4 regions of the Caulobacter sp. GW821-FHT10F06 genome follow, and region 1 is predicted to be linked to each of the others. Evidence: predicted binding sites of a transcription regulator. Region 1 holds the regulator's gene; each other region holds the start of a gene.
What was found. The regulator LexA, encoded in region 1, represses DNA repair genes until DNA is damaged. The targets are predictions, from matches to a motif close to ATGTTCNCNANNTGTTCT.

Region 1 (5,462 bases):
GCGGGCTGGATATCCCGTCGGCCAACACCTTGATCGTCCACCGCGCCGACATGTTCGGCCTGGCGCAGCTCTATCAGATCCGAGGCCGGGTCGGCCGGTCCAAGGCCCGCGCCTATGCCTATCTGACCACGCCCAACGAGAAGACCATCACCCTGTCGGCCGAAAAGCGCCTGCAGGTGCTGCAGTCGCTGGACAGCCTGGGCGCGGGCTTCCAGCTGGCCAGCCACGACCTGGATCAGCGCGGCGGCGGCAACCTGCTGGGCGACGAGCAGAGCGGCCACATCAAGGAGATCGGCGTCGAGCTCTATCAGCAGATGCTGGAAGACGCCGTCGCCGAGCTGCGCCAGCGCCAGGGCGCCGAGGCCCTGCTGGAGGATCGCGGCTGGTCGCCGCAGATCAACACCGGCGCGGCCGTGATGATCCCGGACGAATATGTGCCGGACCTGAACGTGCGCCTGTCGCTCTATCGCCGCCTGTCGGAAGCCGAGAAGTCGGCCGACCGCGAAGCCCTGGCCGCCGAGCTGATCGACCGCTTCGGCCCGCTGCCGCCCGAGACCGACAGCCTGCTCAAGGTCGTCGCCATCAAGGGCCTGTGCCGTGAAGCCAATGTCGCCAAGATCGACGTGGGGCCGAAGGGCGCGGTGGCCAGCTTCCGGAACGATACCTATGCCAACCCGCTGGGGCTGATGCAGTACGTCGCCAAGAACAGCCTGATCTGGAAGGTCCGGCCCGATCAGAAGGTGGTGGTCAAGGGCGAGTGGGATACGCCGGCTCAGCGTCTCGACGCGGCCGAGAAGATCCTGGGGCACCTGGCGCGGATCGCCAGGGAGTAGGGCGGCTAGCGCCTCCCCTCCAACTCAACCTTGTCATCCCGGCCGCAGCGCAGCGGAGAGCCGGGACCCAGGGGTAGCCGCAGTGCCTTGGCCCCTGGGTCCCGGACAGCCTCTGCGAGGCTTCCGGGATGACAAGAATTTTGCGTTTTTGAACCAACGAAAAAGGCCGCCCCAACCGGGACGGCCTTTTCAATTCCGAAGCTTCAACTGAACTCAGTGATACCGCCGGATCAGCCCCACCAGCTTGCCCTGCACCTCGACCTGGTCCGGACCAAAGATCCGCGTCTCGTACTTGGGGTTGGCCGCCTCGAGTGCGATCGAGCCGCCCTTCTTGCGCAGGCGCTTGAGCGTGGCTTCTTCACCCACCAGGGCCACGACGATCTCGCCGGAGTTGGCGGTGTCGCCCTTCTTGATGATCACGTAGTCGCCGTCGAGGATGCCGGCCTCGATCATCGAGTCGCCCTGCACCTCGAGCACATAGTGCTCGCCGCCGCCCAGCATGCTCTCGGGCACCGGCAGGCGCTCGCGTTCGTGCTGGATGGCGTCGATGGGCGTGCCGGCGGCGATCTTGCCGAGGATCGGCAGTTCGCGGCTGTCATTGGCCGGCGTCGACGAGGATCCGCCGTTGGGCACCGGAGCCGGCGCGCCGCCGCCCTCGAACACCTGCGGCTTGAACGACCCGCGCCCCTTGGGCGGCGCCGCCGTGGTCGCCTGCTGTGGCAGCTTCACCACCTCCAGCGCCCGGGCCCGGTGAGCCAGGCGACGGATGAAGCCGCGTTCCTCCAGCGCCGTGATCAGGCGGTGAATGCCCGACTTCGACGCGAGGTCCAACGCCTCCTTCATCTCGTCGAAGGACGGCGACACGCCGCTCTCCTTGATGCGTTCGTGGATGAACATCAGCAGCTCGTGCTGCTTGCGCGTGAGCATCTCGACCTCGGTGAAGACGCGGAACAAACCGCAAACCCTGCGAATGTTCTCTAGGCGTTCTTCCTTAATGTCAAGTTGACGGACGTCGAAGCGCCACCGGGCAAGCATTTGCTGGGTCCATGGACGCGTCGAACCGCCGAAACCGGCCGAATCAAAACGTTAAAGCTGGGTCGCCCTGTCCAGGTGCTTGCCGCTGTAGGGGCGGTAGAATTCGATCAGCTTGGCCAGATCCGCATCGTAGTCGCCGCTGGGGATCATGGTCGGACCAAGGCCGATGATCTTGCGCTCGTAGTCGATGAAGCCCAGCACCAGGGGCACGTCGGCCTGCCGCGCGATGTTGTAGAAGCCGGTCTTCCACTGACGCGCCTTGCCGCGCGTGCCCTCTGGCGCGATCGTCAGCATGAATTCGTCGCGACGGCCGAACTCGGCGGCCATGGCCGAGACGGTGTCGCCGGATTTGGAGCGGTCGACCGGCACGCCGCCCAGGTCGCGCATCATCTTGTCGAACGGCCAGCGGAACAGCGAGGCCTTGCCCATGAAGCTGAGGTTCAGGTTCAGCGCGTCGGCCGCGCCCAGGAAATAGACGAAGTCCCAGTTGCTGGTGTGCGGGGCGGCGATGATCACGAACTTGCGGGTGGCCGGGGCGGAGCCTTCGACGCTCCAGCCCTGGGTCCGGAAGAAGGTGACCAGGGCCCATTTGACGATGCGGGCGACAATGCCCATCCGAACGATCCTCCCAAACGCGTCCGCGTGTCGGGACGTTCCGTTAGGGCAATGTGGCCGAGCGGGGCGTCGAGCGCCAGTCGCGAGGCGTCGAATTCGGGTCAGGCCTTGGGGGCGGAGAGGGACTTGAAGGTCCGGTCCAGACGCAGGCCCTTCTTGCCGTCCCAGGAGAACAGAATGCGCTCGGCGCGGCCGACCAGGTTCTCGGCCGGCACATAGCCCATGCCGGTCTCGGGCGGCAGATAGCGGTCGAGCTCGCTGTTCCACTTGCAGGTCGCGTAGCCTCGGGGCGTCACGCCTGGATCGAAGCGGCTGTCGACCGAGTTGTCGCGGTTGTCGCCCATCACGAAATAGCAGCCGGCCGGCACGATGTAGACGCCGGTGTTGCCGGCCGGGGTGGTCGGGCCCTGCGTGTGGGTCAGGTAACGGCGGCCGTTGGGCAGGGTCTCGGCGATCTCGTCGACCGTCACCGGATAGCCCCAGGCGCTGTCCTCGACGCGAGTGGCGACGGGCCGCTGAGCCACGGCCTTGCCGTTGATGCGCAGCACGCCGCCGACCACCTGGATGTGGTCGCCGGGAAAGCCGATCAGGCGCTTGATGACGTCGGTGCGGCCATCCCCGGGCTTCTTGAACACCACGACGTCGCCGCGTTCGGGGTCGTGGCTCAGCAGGCGGCCGTGGCCCACCGGCGGGCTGAACGGCGCCGAGTGGCGGCTTATCCCGTAAGGGAATTTCGAGACCAGGATGTAGTCGCCGACCAGCAGGGTCGGCTCCATCGAGGCTGAGGGAATGGTGAAGGGCTGGCACAGCACCGTGCGCGGCACCAGCATGATCGCCACGACGATGGCGAAGGTCTTGGCGGTGTCGACCAGGCCGTGGGCCCAACCGGTCCTGGTTTCGCTATCGTGGCTCATGGCTGTTCCCCGCATCTGCCTGAAGACAGAGTGTGGGGGCCAGCTTGGCCAAATCATGGCTTACGGTTTCGTCATCTGGGCTCAGAACTGTTTGCGTACGCTCAGCCTCACCGTCCGGCCCAGCCTGTCCATGTAGTCGGGTTGGTAGGCCTGGGGTGTCAGTCCCTGCGGGTCGCGCACCGTCTGTTTGGTGTTGAAGACATTGTCGACGCCCACATTGACGCGCGCGCCCTTTAGCCAAGGATGGCGCTTGACCAAGGCTCTACGGGAATTGAAGTCGACGAAGCCGGTCAGGCTGAGGGTCGGCAGATCTGAAAAATAGAGATCGTCGCCGGAGACGCCGCCGTCGACCCAGGTCGAGGACTTCCAGACCCCGAAAGCAAAGAGGCCCAGGCCGTCCTTGAAGACATTGGCCTGCAGGGTGACCTCGTGGCGCGGCGTGCCGCCCCGGCGGCCCAGCGAGGCGCCGTCCAGGAGGTCCAGCGGCGCCATGCCGTCGCGGATCACCGCCTCGTCTTGGAGCCGCCACGTATGGGTCAGTGACACGGAGAAGAAGCCCGTCGCCGGCGGCGTCGACGGCGTGCCGGGACGGCCGCGAGGCGCCGTGGCGGGGCTGGCCGGCCGCGCGGCGATCGGGGGCGCGCCCCAGCGCCGGGAATAGTTGAAGCCCCAGCGCAGGTCCTGCCGGTCGGCGTGGGCGAAGTTCACCGGCCGCAGGTCGACGGCGGTCAACCGCCCCGTCGCGTCGCGCGTGAACCGTTCGGGAAAGGCCTTCTCCAGTTCGGGTGAGATGGCGGGGAGCGATATGATCGGATCGTCGATGCGGCTGGAGGTGTAGTTGGCGAAAAGCGACAGGTCGCGCTTCTCGAACGGCTTGTAATTGAGGCCCAGCTTGAGCACCCGCTTGCTGTCGGTGACCAGGTTCGGATTGCCGCCGTCGGTGCGGGTGACCTGCACGGTCTGGCCGGTGGCGAAGTCGTACATCGAGGCGTTGGGCGTCAGCAGCTCCGGATCGTTCATCTGCTGAGGCGTGGGTTCGCCGTCCTCGCCGCTGTAATTAGCCGACAGAGTCAGGCGCTTGACCGGCGTCCACGAGATCCCGGCGCCGATCGTGGCCAGGCCGCCGAGGTCCGAGAACTGCTCGTACAGCAGGTTGCCGTTCAGCGAGACGTCGCCCAGGAACACGGGCGCGCCGGCCTGACGGCTGAACAACGGCAGGTCGAGACTGGTCTGGACGCTGGCCCGGTCGCGGACCAGCTCGCGCGCGACCCGCACGCCGGAACGGAGGCTCTCGGCCTCGATCCGGCGCGTGTCCAGCCCGCCCTTCAGCGTGGCGCGCAGCCGGCCGGCCGGCAGCTCGGCCAAGGTCCCGGCGAGGGTCAGGTCGGCCTTGGCGTTGGTGGTGACGGAGTCGGCTGTGTCCTGCGCGGCGTAGCGCAGCAGGCCGGCCGGGATCGGTCCGAAAGGATTGACGCCTGCGTCGCCGGACGCCACCGCCGCCTTGAACGCGGTGACGTCCAGGCCGCGCCCGGTGCGCGTGGCGCTGTCGGCGCGGTCGAAATTGCCGGCGAAGGTCCAGCGCCAGCCCTTGACCATGCCCAGCATCGTCAGCCCGGCCTCGACCTTGTCGGTGTCGACCGTGCGCCGCAGGGCGTCGCGCGCCTCGAAATAGCGATAGAGGGTCACGTCCTGGGCGAAGGGCGAGAACGGGCTCGTGGCCGGCAGTTGGATCGCCGCGCCCGTCAGGCCCAGGTAGCTGATCTGGCTGGAGCTTTCCAGATTGCCGCTGAGCGTGGCCGTGGTCTTGCCGAAGATATTGCGGGTGTAGGCGGCCTGGATCGAGCCGCCCTCGGTGCGCGGCATCAGGGTGCGCGAGGCGGTCAGGTCGTCGCTCGCCAACTTGCCCGCGCCGGCGACGAAGTCGGACAGGGCGCTCGCGCCGCTCGCCGCCGAGGCCGGCGCGGCGGCCGTGGTGACGACCGAACCCGCTAGCGCCGACAGGGCCGGGTCGATCTCGCCGCCCGCGACGGCGCTCGTGACATTGCCCTGAATGTCGTAGGGCGCG
Region 2 (5,462 bases), on a different contig from region 1:
CGGGCCTTCTCGGTCAGCTTGCTCATGTCGATCTCCTGTCGGTCTATTTCGGGCTTGGGTCGGGCGTGCCGGTCGCGGGATCGACCAGGGTTCTCACCAACAACTCGGGCCTCTGCGGCGCTTCGAAACTAGCGCGTGGAGCGCTATGGCGATCCCGGGGAACCTCAACGCAAAAGACGCGCTGATTGGCTCCAAACCTGGAGACGACGATGTCCGACGACCTGAACAATCGCGGCGAACAAGACCGCTCGCGCATCAACATCAACGAAGACCACGAGGTCGCCTACTGGACCGAAAAGTTCGGTGTCTCGGCCGACGCGCTGCGCAACGTAGTCGCCGAGGTCGGCGTCAGCGCCGATGCGGTCGAGCAGCGCCTGCGCGACGGTCGAGGCGCGGCCGACTAGCCGCGCTCAAAGGGAAAGGGCGGGCCGGGGTTGCGTACCGCCTTTGTTCCCTTAAGGTCGGGCGGACTAACACTGCGCATGGCGTGACGATGCCCCAACCCGACCGAACCCTCCTGGCCTGGCGCCAGCACGCTCCTGGAAATCCGCACAGTTCGGGCGAACTGGCCTGGCCCGACGGTTCGACCTTCCTGGCCGCACACGACCGCGATCCGGGCGATTTCTTCCGTCGGCATCCGTATTTCGTGCGTGAGGCGCAGGAGATCCAGGCCGACAGAACCCGCGCCACGCGGGTCTGGCTCAGCGACTATGCGCCGCCCGACGACGTCGAGATTCCGGACCTGCCCGATCGGCTGGAGCGTCCGCATGATCTGCTGCTTCACGGCTATCTCGACGCGGGCGCCAACAACTTCGCCATCCATCCCGATGTCGAGGCGTTGGCCTATATGTGGTGCGACGGGGACGGCCCGTTCCTGGACACTTGGACCGCGAAGATTTGGCTGAAGGCGCGAGACTGAGCCGATGTGCAATCTCTACAGCCTCGAGACGGGCGACCTCTTCGAGACCTGGGCCAAGGTCCTGCGCCTGCCTGTGGTCTGGCAAGGTCAGGCGTCGAACTTCCAGCCGGTGTCGGAGATCAAGATCACCGACACCGCCCCGATCCTTCGCGCCTCGGCTGACGAGGCTCGCGTGACCATGACCCGCTGGGCTTGGAAGAGTCCAAAGGGCAAGCCGGTGTTCAACTTCGTGACCGAAGGCCGCGACTTCAGCAACAGCGACCGGGTGCTGATCCCGGCCGACGCCTTCTACGAGTTCACCGATCCGGAGCCCGGCCAGAAGCTGAAGACCAAGTGGCGGTTCACGATGAACAACGCCCCGCTCTTCTGGATCGCCGGCATCGTCAAGGAAGACTGTTTCACAATGCTGACGACCAGCCCCGGACCGGACATCGCGCCCTACCATGACCGGCAGGTCGTTCTGTTGCGACCCGAGGATGGCTTGGCCTGGCTCAATCTATCGCGCCCCCAAGCTGAACTGCTGGCGCCGGCGCCGGCGGGCGCGCTGACCGCCACGAAGGTCACCAAGACAGGATCGCTGCTTTGATCACCGCCCTGCGCGCCGCTCTGCTGTGCAAGAGCACGTCAAAGACCGACGACGACGTGATCAGCCTGGACGGCCTCTACACCAGCCACCTGACCTATGCCCAGAACCCGGCCTATCTCAGAGCCTCGCTATTCTTGCACATGGATGTGGACGGTCGATCGGGGCCAGCCAGCGTTCGGCTCAAGGCGCCGCATTTCCTGCATCGCGTTCCCATGACCACGCCGCTCGCGGTCCTGAACACGGTGGCGGTGCTGCAGTTTACGCTGCCCATCGTTGAGCCAGGCGAGCTGACGGTGGTGCTGATGGATGAGGGGCCGCGCGGCAAGGCCTACACCACCAAGTGGGGCCTGGGCTTTGCGCCCGACGCCAAGCCGGCCGAGCAAAGCGCGCAAGAGGTCATCCGCCTTTGCAACGCGGAAACCGAAAGGCTGCTGGGAAGCCTGGCCGGGCGGGGGCCACAACGCCATTGAGGTTCGCGCGGCGATGACAGATCCGATCGACCTGTGGGACACCATCATCGAAGACGGCGTGGCGGCGCTGGATTTTCGGCGCGTGACGGGTGCGGACGGCGGCTTGCTCGCCCTTGAGGTCGGAGCCCGGAGCCTGAACCCCAATGTGCTGACCGCCGCCCATGCCGCGATCGAGATCGACAAGTTGGTCGCCTTCGATCTGGCCGATCCCTATGCGGGCACGGCCGTTCAGCTGCGCCGGACGCTGCTGCAGGCGATGTCGGCGACAACGCCGAGCCACGACCTGAAGATCGCGACGGCCGGCCTGCTGGATCGCTACCGTCTGGAGCTGGCGCGCGTCGTGCGGCGAGCGGCCGGCGACGACCCAGGGCCACGTCTGCTGGCGCTCGCCTCACCGCACCAGGGATAGCGCGCCGACAGCGGTCAAGGCGCTGAGCCGTGGTCGCGGGTTTGTGCCTTTCGGACGCGAAGGGCATAGTCGGCGAGCCTGGCGACGCCGAGACGGAAGCTGCAACGAAAGGACGCCCGATTGATCGAGTCGTTGACCCGCTGGGTGGCTCGCATTGCGCTCATGAGCGCCGCCGTGACCATGGTCGCTGTCGGCGTGATCTGGCTGGTCGTCGTGATCGGCGGTTACCCGGCCTTTCTCCAGGTCGAGCCCGGCCGGTTTTTCGCCAACCTCCGATCGGTGGCGGTTGGGTCGCTTTGCGCCGCCGCCGCCAGTTGGACGATCCTGCGCTGGTACGGCGTCGGCCGACCAGCACGCTAGTCTGAAAGGATGGCGCCAACTCTTCGAGGCGGACGCTTGACGCCAGACGGCCATGCGGTCCGCGGCGCAAGCGTCCCATAGGCTGATCGCACGGCGGCCTACGTCGCCTTCGGTCGTAGCTTGGCTGCGACAAAAGAATCCCGAGTCCTCCCAAACCCTTGTGCCGCTTGGTCTTGATGACGGTGGGGCCTCGTCGCCGCGCGCCGGCCTGCGTTGACTCTCGCGCCGGAGAGAGAACAAAGATGGAACAAATCCATTTCATGACCATGTCCCCAGATCCAAACCCGGGTTGCTCCCCCACCGCGCTCGACGCGCTTCGCCGTCAGGTGCGGGCCATCGAAACCGCCGACCAGGCCGTGCGCGCCGTGCTGCCGTTCGGCGTGCCGGCGATTGACGATCGCCTGCCCGGCGGCGGTCTGGCGGTTGGGGCCCTGCACGAGGTGGCCGGCGGCGCCAACGGCGCGCTGCATGGCGCGGCGGCCGCGCGGTTCGCCGCCGGGATCCTCGCGCGATCGGAAGGCCAGGTGCTGTGGTGCCTGCGCCAGCGCGATCTCTTCGCCCCGTTTCTGGCCCAGGTCGGCCTGCCGCCCGATCGGGTGATCTTCGCCGAATGCGGCGACGAAGCGTCTGTGCTGGCCTCGATGGAGGAAGGTCTGCGCTGGAAGGGCCTGGCCGGTGTGGTCGGCGAGGTCGCCAAGCTTTCCATGGTCGCCTCCCGCCGGTTGCAGCTGGCCGCCGAACAGAACGGCCAGATGGCCATCGCCATTCGAAGATGGCGCAGGGTCGCCGACGCCGCCGATCTTGGCCAGCCGACAGCGGCGGCCACACGCTGGCGGGTCTCGGCCCTGCCCTCTTCTCCGCTTCCCACCGCCGGCGTCGGTCGTCCCCGCTGGCTGCTCGAACTCTTCCGATGCCGCGCCGGTGAAGCCTTTGATCTCGAGATAGAAGCCTGTGACGCCAAGGGTCATCTCCGTCTTCCTGCCCCGCTGGCCGACCGATCGGTTGGCGCGCAGCCAGGGCAAGGCCGCGCCGCCGCCTGAAACGCCCGTGGCCATGGTCGGGCGGGTCGGTCGGCGGCGGGCCGTCGCGGCCCTGAACCTGGCGGCCAGCGAAGCTGGTCTGCGCCTGGGCCAGGCGATCGCCCACGCCACGGCGCTCATCCCCGGTTTGGTGCTGCATGAGCTGGATGCGGCGGGCGACGCCGCGGCCCTGCATCGCCTGGCCCTGTGGGCCCAGCGTCTCTATTCGCCGATCGTCGCTTCCGACGGAACGGACGGCCTGGTCATCGACGCCACCGGCGCGGCCCATCTCTTCGGCGGCGAGGAGAAGATGCTGATCGATCTGCGCGCCCGCCTGACCAAGGCCGGGCTTTCCAGTCAGCTGGCCATCGCCGACAGCTGGGGCGGCGCCCATGCCCTGGCGCGCTATGGCCGGCGAGCGATCTTCGTGTGTACGCCCGGGGCGACGGGGCGCGAGCTCCGGGACCTGCCCGTCGCCGCCCTCCGCCTGCCCGGCTCGCTAACGGAGAACCTCGGGCGGCTCGGCTTCGACACGATCGCCGAACTGGACGCCACGCCCAAGGGCCCCTTGGCCCATCGCGTTGGCCTTGAGGCTGTGCGTCGTCTCGACCAGGCCCATGGCCGCCAGGCCGAACCGATCGAGCCGGTCATGGCTCCAGAGACCGTTCTCGTCCGGCGAGCGTTCGCCGAGCCGATCGGCGCGCCCGAGACCCTGGCGCGCTACGTGACCCTGCTGACCCATGATCTCTGCGCGACGCTGGAGGCGGCCGGCCTTGGCGCCAGGCAGATCGACGCTTGGTTCACCCGCGTCGACAACCGCATCGAGGCCGCGCGCATCGGCATGGCCACGCCCTCGCGCGAGCCCAAGCGCCTGGCCAGGCTGCTGTGCGAGAAACTGGAAACGGTCGATCCCGGCTTTGGCGTCGAAACCATCGTCCTGGCCGCGCCCTGCGCCGAACCCCTCCCCTCTAGGCAGACCCAGGCGCTGGGTGCGGACCCGGTCGCCGACCTGTCGGGCCTGATCGACACCCTGTCCAATCGGCTGGGCGCCGAACACGTCTATCGGCTGGCCTCCGCGGACAGCGACTTGCCTGAAAGGTCGGTCAAGCGCGCCCCGGCCCTTGATCCGCCTGCGGCTTTCTCGTGGCCGGCCGATTGGCCTCGCCCCACCCGGCTCTTTGCCCATCCCGAGCCGATCGAGACGGTGGCCCTGCTGCCCGACGCCCCGCCCGCCGCCTTCACCTGGCGTGGCAACCGTTATCGGGTGCGCTGCGCCGACGGCCCTGAGCGGGTGTTTGGCGAATGGTGGAAGGCCGACGCGGAGCTCGCGCGCTCGCGCGACTACTTCCAGGTCGAGGACGAGGGCGGCGAGCGCTATTGGCTGTTTCGGGATGGCGACGGTGAGGATCCCGCCACCGGCAGCCAACGCTGGTACATGGCGGGGATCTTCGGATGAGCCCCAATCCCGAACCGCGGGACCCGCCCCCCTATGTCGAGCTGCAATGCGCCTCGCACTTCTCGCTGCTCCGTGGCGCGTCCTCGCCCGGGGAGCTGTTCGAGGAGGCTGCGCGTCTGGGCTATGAGGCTCTGGCGATCTGCGACCGCAACAGCGTCGCCGGGATCGTCCGCGCCCATGTCGCCGCCAAGGCCACGGGCGTGCGGTTGATCATCGGCTGCGAGCTGGTGCTGCGCGACGGCC
Region 3 (5,462 bases), 400 kb from region 1:
ATCCGGCGACTGCCGGCCTTGCCGCGCGCCTCGTCGACGATCAGGTCGCCGCAGTCGACCTTCTGGGCGATGCTCTTGAAATCGCTGGCGCAGGCCTTGGGCTTGAACTCGGGAGCCGCAGCTTGGGCGCTTGCGCCGAACGCCAGAACGGTCAGCGCGCCGACGGCGGCGATCCAGGATGAGGGCGACATCGGCGTTCCTTGCTTGAACGGGCATCAAGACCGAGCCGGCCTCGCGCCGCAAGTCCGGCCACGTCGCGATCCACAGGCCCGTCGCTAGCGCTCAAGCTCCTCGGCCATGACCGTGGCGATCTTGCCCAACTGGTTCATGCCGAACGCGGTGTCGCGGACCTTATAGACCCCGCGCAGATAGGCCATGTCCATTGGGGTAAGCCTTTGCGCCGTGTTGTCGCGTGTGGCTCCCGGCGCAAAGAGGTTCAATATCGTGTCCTGGCCGGGCATTTCGATATCCGGCTTCATGTCGGTGAGCGCCGCCAGGGCGATATAGTCCGCCAAGGCGCCCACCGCGACGCCGTTGGCCTGGCCGGCGTCTACGACGATCAGCGAACCTCGGATAACGCTGCGGGTGGCCGGCAGCATCCGCGTGTTCTCCATCCGGACGATCGCCGGGCCATCGACGGCTCCGGCGACCGGCGAGGTCGCCGTCGCGGGCACGACAACCACGCTGTGCCACCAGCGAACGGGCCGGTCATTGTCGAGGAACCGATTGATCTGGGTCGGCGAGGCCGGCGAGAAGCTGATCTTGTGCAGGCGATGCGCCCGTTTCAGCATGGTATCGGGCTCACCCGAGAACAGCACCAGCAGGTTGGGCTGGCACGTCCTGGTCTCGAACTTAACCCCGACCGTCTCGCCGACCTGGCGCAGGCGCGAGGCGACATAGGTATTTACCTCGGCCGGGGCGCCGACAACATAGGGGCACAGCTTGTTGGGCCGCCGCGCCACCTGCCCGTCCGACGACAGGGCCGAGACGCCTTTCACGTAGGTCAGCAGGCGCTTGCGGTTGGCGGCCCGAACAGTCACGGGATCGATCGCCGCTTGCCCTTCAAGCGCCGCCGGCGGCGGGGCCTGGACGGACGCGGGCGAAGCCGACACCGTCTGAGCGAACGCCGAAGGGGCGCCGGACAGCACGCCTATGCCGGCCAGGATCGAAACCAATCGCTTCATGACGCACCCCACAGTCGCTTTTGGCGAACGCGTCAGGTAAACACGAGCCTGAGACAACCTCAAGTCGCAGCGATGCGCGCTAAGTCCGGCATGAAAAAGGGCGACGCCCCTCCGGCCGCCGCCCCTTTCAATTCGACAAACGGGCCGGCTCTAGAACGGGATTTCGTCATCCAAATCGGCCGAAAAGCTCTCGCGGGGACCGCTGGGCTGGCTGCGCGGCGCGCCGCCGCCGTAACCGCCGCCACCGCCGCTGGAATAGCCGTCATCGCCGCCGCCCGAGGACATGCCGGCGCTGTCGCCGCGACCGCCCAGCATGGTCAGTTCGCCGCGGAACTTCTGAAGCACGATCTCGGTGGAGTACTTCTCGGCGCCGGTGTTATCGGTCCACTTGCGGGTCTGGATCGCGCCCTCGATGTAGACGGTCGAGCCCTTGCGCAGGTACTGCTCGGCGACCTTCACCAGATTGTCGTTGAAGATCACGACCCGGTGCCATTCGGTCTTTTCCTTGCGCTCGCCCGAGGTGCGGTCGCGCCAGCTTTCCGACGTGGCGATGCGCAGGTTGGCGACGCGGTCACCGGAACCCAGGCTGCGGATCTCGGGATCGGCCCCGAGGTTGCCCACCAGAATGACCTTGTTGACGCTGCCCGCCATCGCTTCGACCTTGTTCACGCCCGGCGACCCATGCGCCGGAATCTGATCAAGACGTTAACGGAGCGCTCCGGTCAACGCAATTTTGTTCTCAATACGTTCTTGTGGACCGAGCGCGATTTGTGCGGACCGATGTTCTACTGGCTGGGCGCTTGTCGCACCGCGCCAGGGACCGCCAGGCGGCCGTCGCCGGTACGCACCAGCGACATGAAGCGCGCGCCTTCATAGGTCTGACCCAGGAAGATCCCCTCCTTCTCGAGGAAGATGAAACTGCCCTGGTAGGACCCCGTCAGGGTGCGGTTGGGGCTGCCCATGCGCACGAAACGGATGCGCATGCCTTCCAGCGTCGCGGCGCATTGCTCCATCGACTCGACGTTCCGCGCCACGGGGTTGAAGCGCAGGGTCTTGTCCTTGTTGGTGGCCACGTGGAAGCAGACGCCCTTCTCGAAGGGGGCCTTGGTCTGCTTCTCGCAGGCCGTGAGGGCCAGGCCGGCGGCCGCGACGGAGACGGCGATCAGGATCGGACGACGCATGGGCGGCACTCGGCTTAACCGGCGGCCGGGATCGAGCAGTTCGGTCCCTGGTCGATCACGGCGTGGAAGGAACGATTGTCGGAAGAGGCTTCGACGCGACCCGGCACCAGGCGCAGGGTTTCCTCGCCCCAGCGGCCATAGGTGGCGCCGCCCGGCTTCTCGCAGCGTCCGGCGAAAAGGGTCTGGGCGCAGGCGTTCAAGGTGATGTCGCCGGGCAGGCGACGCCACTCTCCGCCGGCGTAGCGCCAGCAGGCCGCCAGCGGCGCGTTGGACACCGTCTGCGACGGCGACGGCGCGGGACCGGGCGAAACATTGGCGGGCGCAGGAACGACAGTGGTCGGCGGCGGCAGCGGGGTCAGCACCGTGCCGGCCTGATCGGCCGCGGCCAGGGCGCCCGTCTCGTCCACGCCGACATCGAGCGCGCCGGTGGCGACGCCGTTCTTCTTGGCGCATTCGGCCAAGGTCGTCTCGCCCATGAACTGGCCGCCGACGAAGCAGCGCAGCGGACGGGCGGGGTCCAGCTTGGTGTCGTCGGCTCGGCCGGTCTCGACGATCAGGCCCGCGCGCGAGGCCGGAGGCGGTTCGGTCTGCTTGCCGCCCCCGCTTAGCAGCGCGATGGCAATGCCAAGGCCCGCGAGAAGCGCCAGCGCGGCGCCGCCCGCCAGAAGGACCCGTCGATCTTTCAGAAATTCCATGACCACTGGCTACGACGCGAAGATGACGCTTTCAAGCGCTGCCGGGTTGTCGAGCCGACTATCCGCCCGTGAGACGGTCCAAAGCGGCCTGATAATTCGAAATCTGGTTCTTCAGATAGGTCGGCACCGTGCCGCCGGTCTTGCCCGAGGTCGAGGCCGCGCTGCTGTCGACGCCCAAGGCGATATCGGCGATTTCGCGATAGGCGGTGCGCACCGCCGACATGGCCCGCGTGATGACGGAGGTGGCGTTCTTGCGGTTGGTCTCGTCCAGGATGTCGAGCTCGGGCGGCAGCTGCAGGCCATAGACCGGCCCGTTGCCGTCGGCCGAAACGGTCTTGCCGCTCTCGGTCTTGGTGGCGCGCACAACGCCCGAGGCCAAACCCAGGGCCGAAAGCACGTCGGTGCCGCCCTTGCCCGAGACGATCTCGACCGTCGAGGTGCTGTAGGCCGGGCTGATCTTCAGCTTGCGGCTATTGCCGTCGCTGGACATCTCGACCTTGGCGCGGAAACCCGAGGCGCGCTTGATCTTGTCGGCCAGGGTCTCGAGCGTGTCGTTGGCTTCGATGGTGATCGTCGTCAGCGGGCCACGCTCGCGCGTCCGGATCTGGAAGGTGTCACCGGCCCGCGCCGCCGTCGCCGAGACGATGCGGTCGGACTGGGTGAAGTCCATCGTGCCCTTGGGCAGGCCGAAGACGTCCAGGCTGCTGGAGCCCGACTTGTCGACCGCGACCGAGGTCGGCGTCGCATAGCCGTCCTTGCCGGTCAGTCGCTGGGACCATGACACCGCGCCAGTTGCGACATCGATCTGCGCGACATAGCCGTCCTTGGTCCCGACCGTCTCCTGGCCATCGAGGTTCTTGCCGGCGGAACCGACCAGCCAGGCCGAGCCGTTGGCCACGTCCATGCCGGTCACGGTCTCGTCGCCCGTCCCGCCATAATAGGCCAGGGTGTCGGCGCTGGTGTTCGAGAGGTCCAGCGACATGCGGCCCACGAAACCATCCGAACCGCCCGAGGCGGCCGTGGTGGTGTTGCCGACACTGAGCGCGCCGTTGGTTGTGTAGCCGCCCACATAGAGCTGACCGCCATCGATCTTCAGCCCGGCGATATCGCCGCCCTTCAGGGTGCCGAGGTCGCGGACGACGCCGGCGGTCAGGGTGGCCGACTTCGTATAGGTCACGGGCGTGGTGACCTGCACGCCGGTCGAGGTCATCGTCGTGGCGTTCTCGGTGACGACCGTCGGCGCGACGGTGAAGCTGCGCAGGACGGCGTTGCCGTTCTCCTTGCCCCCCACGATCACCTGCGAGCCGTTGACCACGATCCCGGACACCGAGTCGTTCTCGGACGTGCCGAACTTCTGAGTGAACAACGCCTTGGGCGTGCCGTTCACGTCGGTGGCGAAGGCGCTGAGATAGGAGTCGTAGCCCCCGCCATCGGCGATGGTGGTCGAGCCCGGCAAGTCCGACTTCGATCGTCCGCCGACATAGAGAACGCCGTCCGAACCGAAGGCCAGGGCCGTGGCCTCGTCTTCCAACATGCCGCCCCGGCGCACGGTCCACTGCTCGTCGCCCTTGGCGTCGTAGCGGGTGACGAAGCTGTCGGTCAGGGTGGTTGAGGCGGAGTCTGAATTGATCGGGCCGTTGACCGCCCCCTGCAGGCGTCCTGTGACCGAACCGGCCACGGCGACGCTGCCGTCATCGGCGACCGCCAGAGACAAGCCGCTGGCAGAATCCGTCGCACCCAGGCTGCGCGCATAGAGCAGGTGTCCGGCCGAGTCGTACTTCAACAGGGCGACGTCCTGGTCGCCCTTGATGACTTGGCCGCTGACGTCCTTGGTGACGTCGGCCAGCATATAGACCGAACCGTCCGCGCCGGTGATCGACTTGCGGACGCTGGAAATCGTGCCCTGCAGCGTTTCAGAAAACACCTTGCCGCCCGGCTGACCGCCCGCGGCGGCGCTGTACTTGGTCAGGGTGTTCTCGATGACGGCGTCATCGGTGGTGCTGTCGTCGTCCGGATCGGGATCGCCGGCGGCCGTCGTGATGTAGACGGCCGGCGTCGTGGTGGCCGCCGTGAAGGTCAGCTGCTCGGTCGAGTCGCCCTTGATGCGCAGCGCGAAGTCGTCGCCGGTGGCCGGCAGGGTGACGTTCTGGCCGTTGACCTGAACCGTCCGCGCCTCACCGATCGTGCGCTCGACGGCGAACGAGGTCTCGAACCCTTCCGCCTTGAGCTTGCTGTTCATGAAGCTGACGACGTTGGACATCGTCCTGGGCGTCGAGCCCATTTCCGACAGATCCATGGTCAGGTTGGTGGTCACACCAAACTTCTTGACCGCCATGTTGAAGCTGACGTTGCCCTTGAAGTTGGGCACCTCATCGTCGACCTGGCCGCTGTAGATCTTGTCG
Region 4 (5,462 bases), on a different contig from region 1:
TATGACGCGGCGCTGTCGTACCTGAACGCCGCCGGCGCGCCGCCGGCCTCGGCGGGCAGCAACTTCCGCAACTATCACAGCGCCGCCCAGCGGATGGATGCGCTGGCCTACGTCAAGTACGACGCCAAGCTGAACGCCGACGTCACCTGGTCCAACCAGGTCTATTTCCACCATGACGAGGGCCGCGGCGTCGTGGCCGGTCCGATCAACCAGGCCGGCCTGCCCGCCCTGTTCGCGATCTACTATCCGGGCCAGGATCTGAGGACGATCTTCGGCGGCACCGGCTACGCCGTGCGCACCACCGAATACATGATCAATCGCGGCGGCCTGGTCTCGAACGTCGACTGGACCTTGGGCGACCACCACATCGGCTTCGGCGCCTGGTACGAGCACAACAATTCGGGGACCCAGCGCGCCTGGTACCCCTTCTCGGCCAGCTCGACCGACCTGACGCCCTACGATATCCCGACCAACAAGAACTTCACGCAGTACGCCAGCAACATCAACAATGACGTCGTCCAGCTGCACGTGCAGGACGAATGGCAGCTGCGTCCGAATCTGCGCCTGACGGGCGGCTTCAAGTCCAGCCTGCAGTTCGCCGAAGGCACGGTGCCGATCCAGCAGAAGAACCTGGCCACCAGCACCAACCCGACCCTGCTGCCCACCGGCAAGATCACCACCAAGGAATGGTTCCTGCCCCAGGTCGGCGGCGTCTGGGACGTGACCGACAGCGAGCAGGTGTTCGTCAACGTGCAGAAGAACCTGCGTCAGTTCGTGACCTATGGCGCCGGCGGCCTGTCGCCCTGGAGCCTGGGCAGCCAGGCGGCGTTCGACCTGTTCAAGAAGAACGTCAATCCCGAGACCGCCCTGACCTACGAACTGGGCCTGCGCAGCCATCGCGACCTCGCGCTGGGTCCGATCACGGGCGTCGAGGCCCAGGTGAGCCTCTATCACGTCGACTTCTCCGACCGCCTGCTGCAGATCAGCTCGACCCCGGTGATCTCGTCGCTGGTGGCCGGCGCGGCGATCCTGGCCAATGTCGGCAGCGTCAAGACCGACGGCGTCGACCTGGCCGCCACCGTCCACTTCGGCGACCATGTCTCGTTCTACGACGCGCTGTCGTACAACCGCTCGCAATATCAGGACAACTACACCACCGGCGCCGCCAACACCGTCGTGCGCACCGCCGGCAAGAACGTCCCGGGCAGCCCGGCCTGGCTGAACAAGTTCGTGGCCGCCGTGAACTTCGGCGACTTCGAAGGCCAGCTGGTCGGCGACTTCGTCGGCGAGCGCTACGCGACCTACACCAACGACCTGAAGGTCGACAGCTATTTCCAGCTGGGGCTGCAGGCCTCGTATCGCTTCCCGATCGTCGAACCGGTGCATGGGATCAAAGCGGCCAAGTTGAGCGTTAACGTCACGAACCTGAACGACGAGAAGGGTGTTTCCACGCTCGTCGTGGGGGCTGCGTCCGGGACCTACAACACGTTCCCGATCGCGCCGCGTCAGTACTTCGTGACTTTGTCTGCTTCGTTCTAATCCCCTTTTTCCACTCCCCTCCAACTTCAGGCCCCGGTGAAAACCGGGGCTTTTTCTTTGTCGTCAGAAGCAGGCGCCCTGGGACAACGGTACGCCGTCAGACACACCGGGGAAGTGCAGCGACGAGCCGCTGGTCGTATTGCCCGGCGTCCGCTTGGAGCGATAGGCGCGGCACCGCTCCTGGTGCGCGGCGTCGCGAGCGTAGCGGGAGGGCGGCGGCTTGGCCAAGGCGTCGCCGAAGCGCGCCCCCATCCGCTTTTCGGCTTCGCGCCAACCGCCGTAGCAGCGGTCCTTTTCCTCGTCGGTCATGTGCTCGTTGGAGAGGCCGGCGCAGGCGCGCCCGAACCGCCCCTTGTGGAACGGCCCGCCTTCGACCAGCTTCCAGCGCGCCAGGGCCTGGGCGCGGCGGGCGGGATCGACCCATGCCCCGCCATCGACGGCCCAGGCCGGATCGACGACTAGCGGCGGCGGCGTGGTCGGAAGGATCTCTGCAGGAACCCTCGTCGTGAAATCGGGTCTCGGCGGGCCACTTACCTTCGGCGGCGGGGCGGACTGTTGTGGTGCCCGGGGCGCGGCGGAAGTCCTGCGGCGAGCCTCCGGCCGCTCCAAGGACAGCGTCACGACCGGCGGATCCTCCGCCATCGGCGTTGGCCGCTCGAACAGGATCAGGCCGACCAGCAGCAGACCGTTGATCGCGATCCCGCCCGGCAAGGCGATCCACAGCCGCGTCCGCCTCGCCCGCCCCATCGCCTCGCCACCTCAGGTTAAGCACCACCCAAGGTCGCGTTTCGCTCGCGGTCTTTTCATGTCCGTGAAGTGTTCAAGCGGCGCCGTTCGGCAACGCGCCGGCCAGGTCTACTTGGCCTTGGGCTTGCCCTTGGCCATGACCCCGTCCGTCAGGACGTTGCAGAGCTTCATCTGGTCGACCAGGAAGGCCTTGTCCGCGTCGCTGGCCTTGTGGAATTTCGGGAGGATCGTCGAGGCGAACTTGTAGCGGGCGTCGACGACGCTCTTGCGCTCGACCTCGCCGCCGGCCTGCAGCACCTCGAATGCCTGCAGCAGCGACGGCGCGTAGAAGATGTTCGGCGGGATGAACAGCGGGCGATACAGGATGCGGCCGCTGCCGACGCCGGGGGCGATGATCGTGCCCGCCTCCAAGTCGGGATCCGACATCAGGAAGCTGGTCATGTCGCAGGCCGCCAAGGCGTCGGCCCAGTTGTCCAGGCGATTGATGTCGAGCGGATTCAGCACGTTCTCGGCCGCGTGGCCGGACGAGGCGAAGGCCAGCGCCGCGACGGCGGCCAGGCGGGCGAGGGATCGGCTAAGACGCATCATGGACGCAACCGTAGGGCTATCCGCGGCGATCACGCAACGGTGAAGCTTGAAGCCAGCGCCGCCGTCCTGCTGACACTTACTGTCAGTAGCTGGTCGTCCGGATCGACCGCGACATTTGTTCGCATCTTGTTCTTGTGTTAATTCCTGGTTCGAGCCCTACATATAGCCGTCGCGCTGCACCCTCCCGGCAGCGCCATGCGTTCCGGAAAACATGGCTGAACAACTGAATTTCATCCGCGTGCGCGGCGCCCGTGAGCATAATCTCAAGGACGTCAGCGTCGACATCCCGCGCGGCGAGCTGGTCGTGCTGACCGGCCTGTCGGGGTCGGGCAAGAGCTCCCTGGCGTTCGACACCATCTACGCCGAGGGCCAGCGTCGCTACGTCGAAAGCCTGTCGGCCTATGCCCGTCAGTTCCTGGAGCTGATGAGCAAGCCGGACGTCGACCTGATCGAGGGCCTGTCGCCCGCGATCTCGATCGAGCAGAAGACCACCAGCCGCAACCCGCGCTCGACCGTCGGCACGGTCACCGAGATTCACGACTACATGCGCCTGCTGTGGGCGCGGGTCGGGGTCCCCTATTCGCCGGCCACCGGCCTGCCGATCGAGAGCCAGACCATCAGCCAGATGGTCGACAAGATCACCGCCCTGCCCGAGGGCACGCGTCTCTACCTGCTGGCCCCCGTCGTTCGCGACCGCAAGGGCGAGTACAAGAAGGAGATCGCCGAGTGGCAGAAGGCCGGCTTCCAGCGGCTGAAGATCGACGGCGAGTTCTATCCGATCGAGGACGCCCCGGCCCTCGACAAGAAGTTCAAGCACGACATCGATGTGGTCGTGGACCGCGTGGTGACCAAGCCCGACATGGAGCAGCGCCTGGCCGACTCCATCGAGCAGGCCCTGCGCCTGGCCGACGGCCTGGCCGTGGCCGAATGGGCGACGATCGAGGAAGGCGAGAAAGAGCCCAAGCGGCTGTTGTTCTCGGAACGCTTCGCCTGTCCGGTCAGCGGCTTCACGATCGCCGAGATCGAGCCGCGCCTGTTCTCGTTCAACAATCCGGCGGGCGCCTGCCCGGCCTGTGACGGCCTGGGCGCCAAGCTGGCCTTCGACGCCGACCTGGTCATTCCCGACAAGGACAAGAGCCTGCACAAGGGCGCGGTCGCCCCGTGGGCCAAGGGTCCTTCGCCGCTCTACACCCAGACCCTGCAGGCCCTGGCCCGCCACTATGGCTTCTCGATGGACGATCCCTGGCACAAGCTGCCGGCCTCGGCCCGCGACATCGTCCTGCAAGGCTCCAAGGGCGAGAAGATCAAGTTCACCTACGACGACAACGCCCGCAAATACGAGGTCGCCAAGCCCTTCGAGGGCGTGCTGCCGAACCTGGAGCGCCGCTGGCGCGAGACTGACAGCTCATGGGTCCGCGAGGAACTGGGCCGCTACCAGTCCGACACCCCCTGCGAGGTCTGCCACGGCAAGCGCCTGAAGCCCGAGGCCCTGGCGGTGAAGATCGCCGGCATGGACATCTCGGCTGTCTCGATGCTGGCCATCCGTCCGGCCAAGGACTGGTTCGCCGGCCTGGAGGGCCAGCTCTCCGACAAGCAGATGGAGATCGCCCGGCGGATTCTGAAGGAGATCAACGACCGCCTGCGGTTCCTGGTCGATGTCGGTCTGGACTACCTCAATCTCTCGCGCGGCTCGGGCACCCTGTCGGGCGGCGAGAGCCAGCGCATCCGCCTGGCCAGTCAGATCGGCTCGGGCCTGACCGGCGTGCTCTATGTGCTGGACGAGCCGTCGATCGGCCTGCACCAGCGGGACAACACCCGCCTGCTGACCTCGCTGCAGGGCCTGCGCGACCTGGGCAACTCGGTGCTCGTCGTCGAGCACGACGAGGAGGCCATCCTGACCGCCGACTATGTCATCGACATGGGTCCGGCCGCCGGCGTGCATGGCGGCCAGATCATCGCCGAAGGCAAGCCGGCCGACATCATGGCCAACCCCAACAGCATCACGGGCCAGTACCTGACCGGCGTGCGCGAGATCGAGGTGCCCGAAGAGCGTCGCCCGATCAGCAAGAAAAAGATGCTGCGGGTGATCGGCGCCACCGGCAACAACCTCAAGAGCGTGACCGGCGAGATCCCGGTCGGCACCTTCACCTGCATCACCGGCGTCAGCGGCGGCGGCAAGTCGACCTTCACGATCGAGACCCTCTACAAGGCCGCCGCCCGTCGCCTGAACAACGCGTCGGACGCCCCCGCGAGCCACGAGCGGATCGAGGGTCTGGAGAACTTCGACAAGGTCATCGACATCGACCAGAGCCCGATCGGCCGCACCCCGCGCTCGAACCCGGCGACCTATACCGGCGCGTTCGGGCCGATCCGCGACTGGTTCGCCGGCCTGCCGGAGAGCAAGGCGCGCGGCTATGGCCCCGGCCGCTTCAGCTTCAACGTCAAGGGCGGCCGCTGCGAGGCCTGCCAGGGCGACGGCGTCATCAAGATCGAGATGCACTTCCTGCCCGACGTCTACGTCACCTGCGATATCTGCAAGGGCAAGCGCTACAACCGCGAGACCCTGGACGTGCTGTTCAAGGGCAAGA

Region 2: AC1RUS_RS03715 (ImuA family protein) is a predicted target of LexA. The motif match lies at 2,978-2,995, and genes of this name have one in related genera.
Region 3: ssb (single-stranded DNA-binding protein) is a predicted target of LexA. The motif match lies at 1,918-1,935, and genes of this name have one in related genera.
Region 4: uvrA (excinuclease ABC subunit UvrA) is a predicted target of LexA. The motif match lies at 2,990-3,007, and genes of this name have one in related genera.

What each region holds. Positions count from the first base shown of each region.
Region 1 covers NZ_JBXASK010000003.1:151,488-156,949, forward strand. The annotation lists gene mfd (transcription-repair coupling factor) at 1-833, shown strand, start outside; gene lexA (transcriptional repressor LexA) at 1,047-1,760, opposite strand; gene AC1RUS_RS07065 (lysophospholipid acyltransferase family protein) at 1,920-2,483, opposite strand; gene lepB (signal peptidase I) at 2,585-3,397, opposite strand; gene AC1RUS_RS07075 (TonB-dependent receptor) at 3,479-5,462, opposite strand, start outside.
Region 2 covers NZ_JBXASK010000002.1:101,963-107,424, reverse strand. The annotation lists gene AC1RUS_RS03750 (hypothetical protein) at 1-26, opposite strand, end outside; gene AC1RUS_RS03745 (DUF3606 domain-containing protein) at 210-404, shown strand; gene AC1RUS_RS03740 (hypothetical protein) at 494-919, shown strand; gene AC1RUS_RS03735 (SOS response-associated peptidase family protein) at 924-1,505, shown strand; gene AC1RUS_RS03730 (hypothetical protein) at 1,502-1,975, shown strand; gene AC1RUS_RS03725 (hypothetical protein) at 1,989-2,384, shown strand; gene AC1RUS_RS03720 (hypothetical protein) at 2,559-2,744, shown strand; gene AC1RUS_RS03715 (ImuA family protein) at 3,005-3,784, shown strand; gene AC1RUS_RS03710 (DUF6504 family protein) at 3,747-5,219, shown strand; gene AC1RUS_RS03705 (error-prone DNA polymerase) at 5,216-5,462, shown strand, end outside.
Region 3 covers NZ_JBXASK010000003.1:546,533-551,994, forward strand. The annotation lists partial or broken gene AC1RUS_RS08855 (alpha/beta hydrolase) at 1-191, opposite strand, end outside; gene AC1RUS_RS08860 (hypothetical protein) at 276-1,184, opposite strand; gene ssb (single-stranded DNA-binding protein) at 1,335-1,835, opposite strand; gene AC1RUS_RS08870 (hypothetical protein) at 1,970-2,365, opposite strand; gene AC1RUS_RS08875 (hypothetical protein) at 2,380-3,060, opposite strand; gene AC1RUS_RS08880 (hypothetical protein) at 3,119-5,462, opposite strand, start outside.
Region 4 covers NZ_JBXASK010000007.1:273,648-279,109, forward strand. The annotation lists gene AC1RUS_RS17220 (TonB-dependent receptor) at 1-1,539, shown strand, start outside; gene AC1RUS_RS17225 (hypothetical protein) at 1,603-2,250, opposite strand; gene AC1RUS_RS17230 (hypothetical protein) at 2,395-2,874, opposite strand; gene uvrA (excinuclease ABC subunit UvrA) at 3,086-5,462, shown strand, end outside.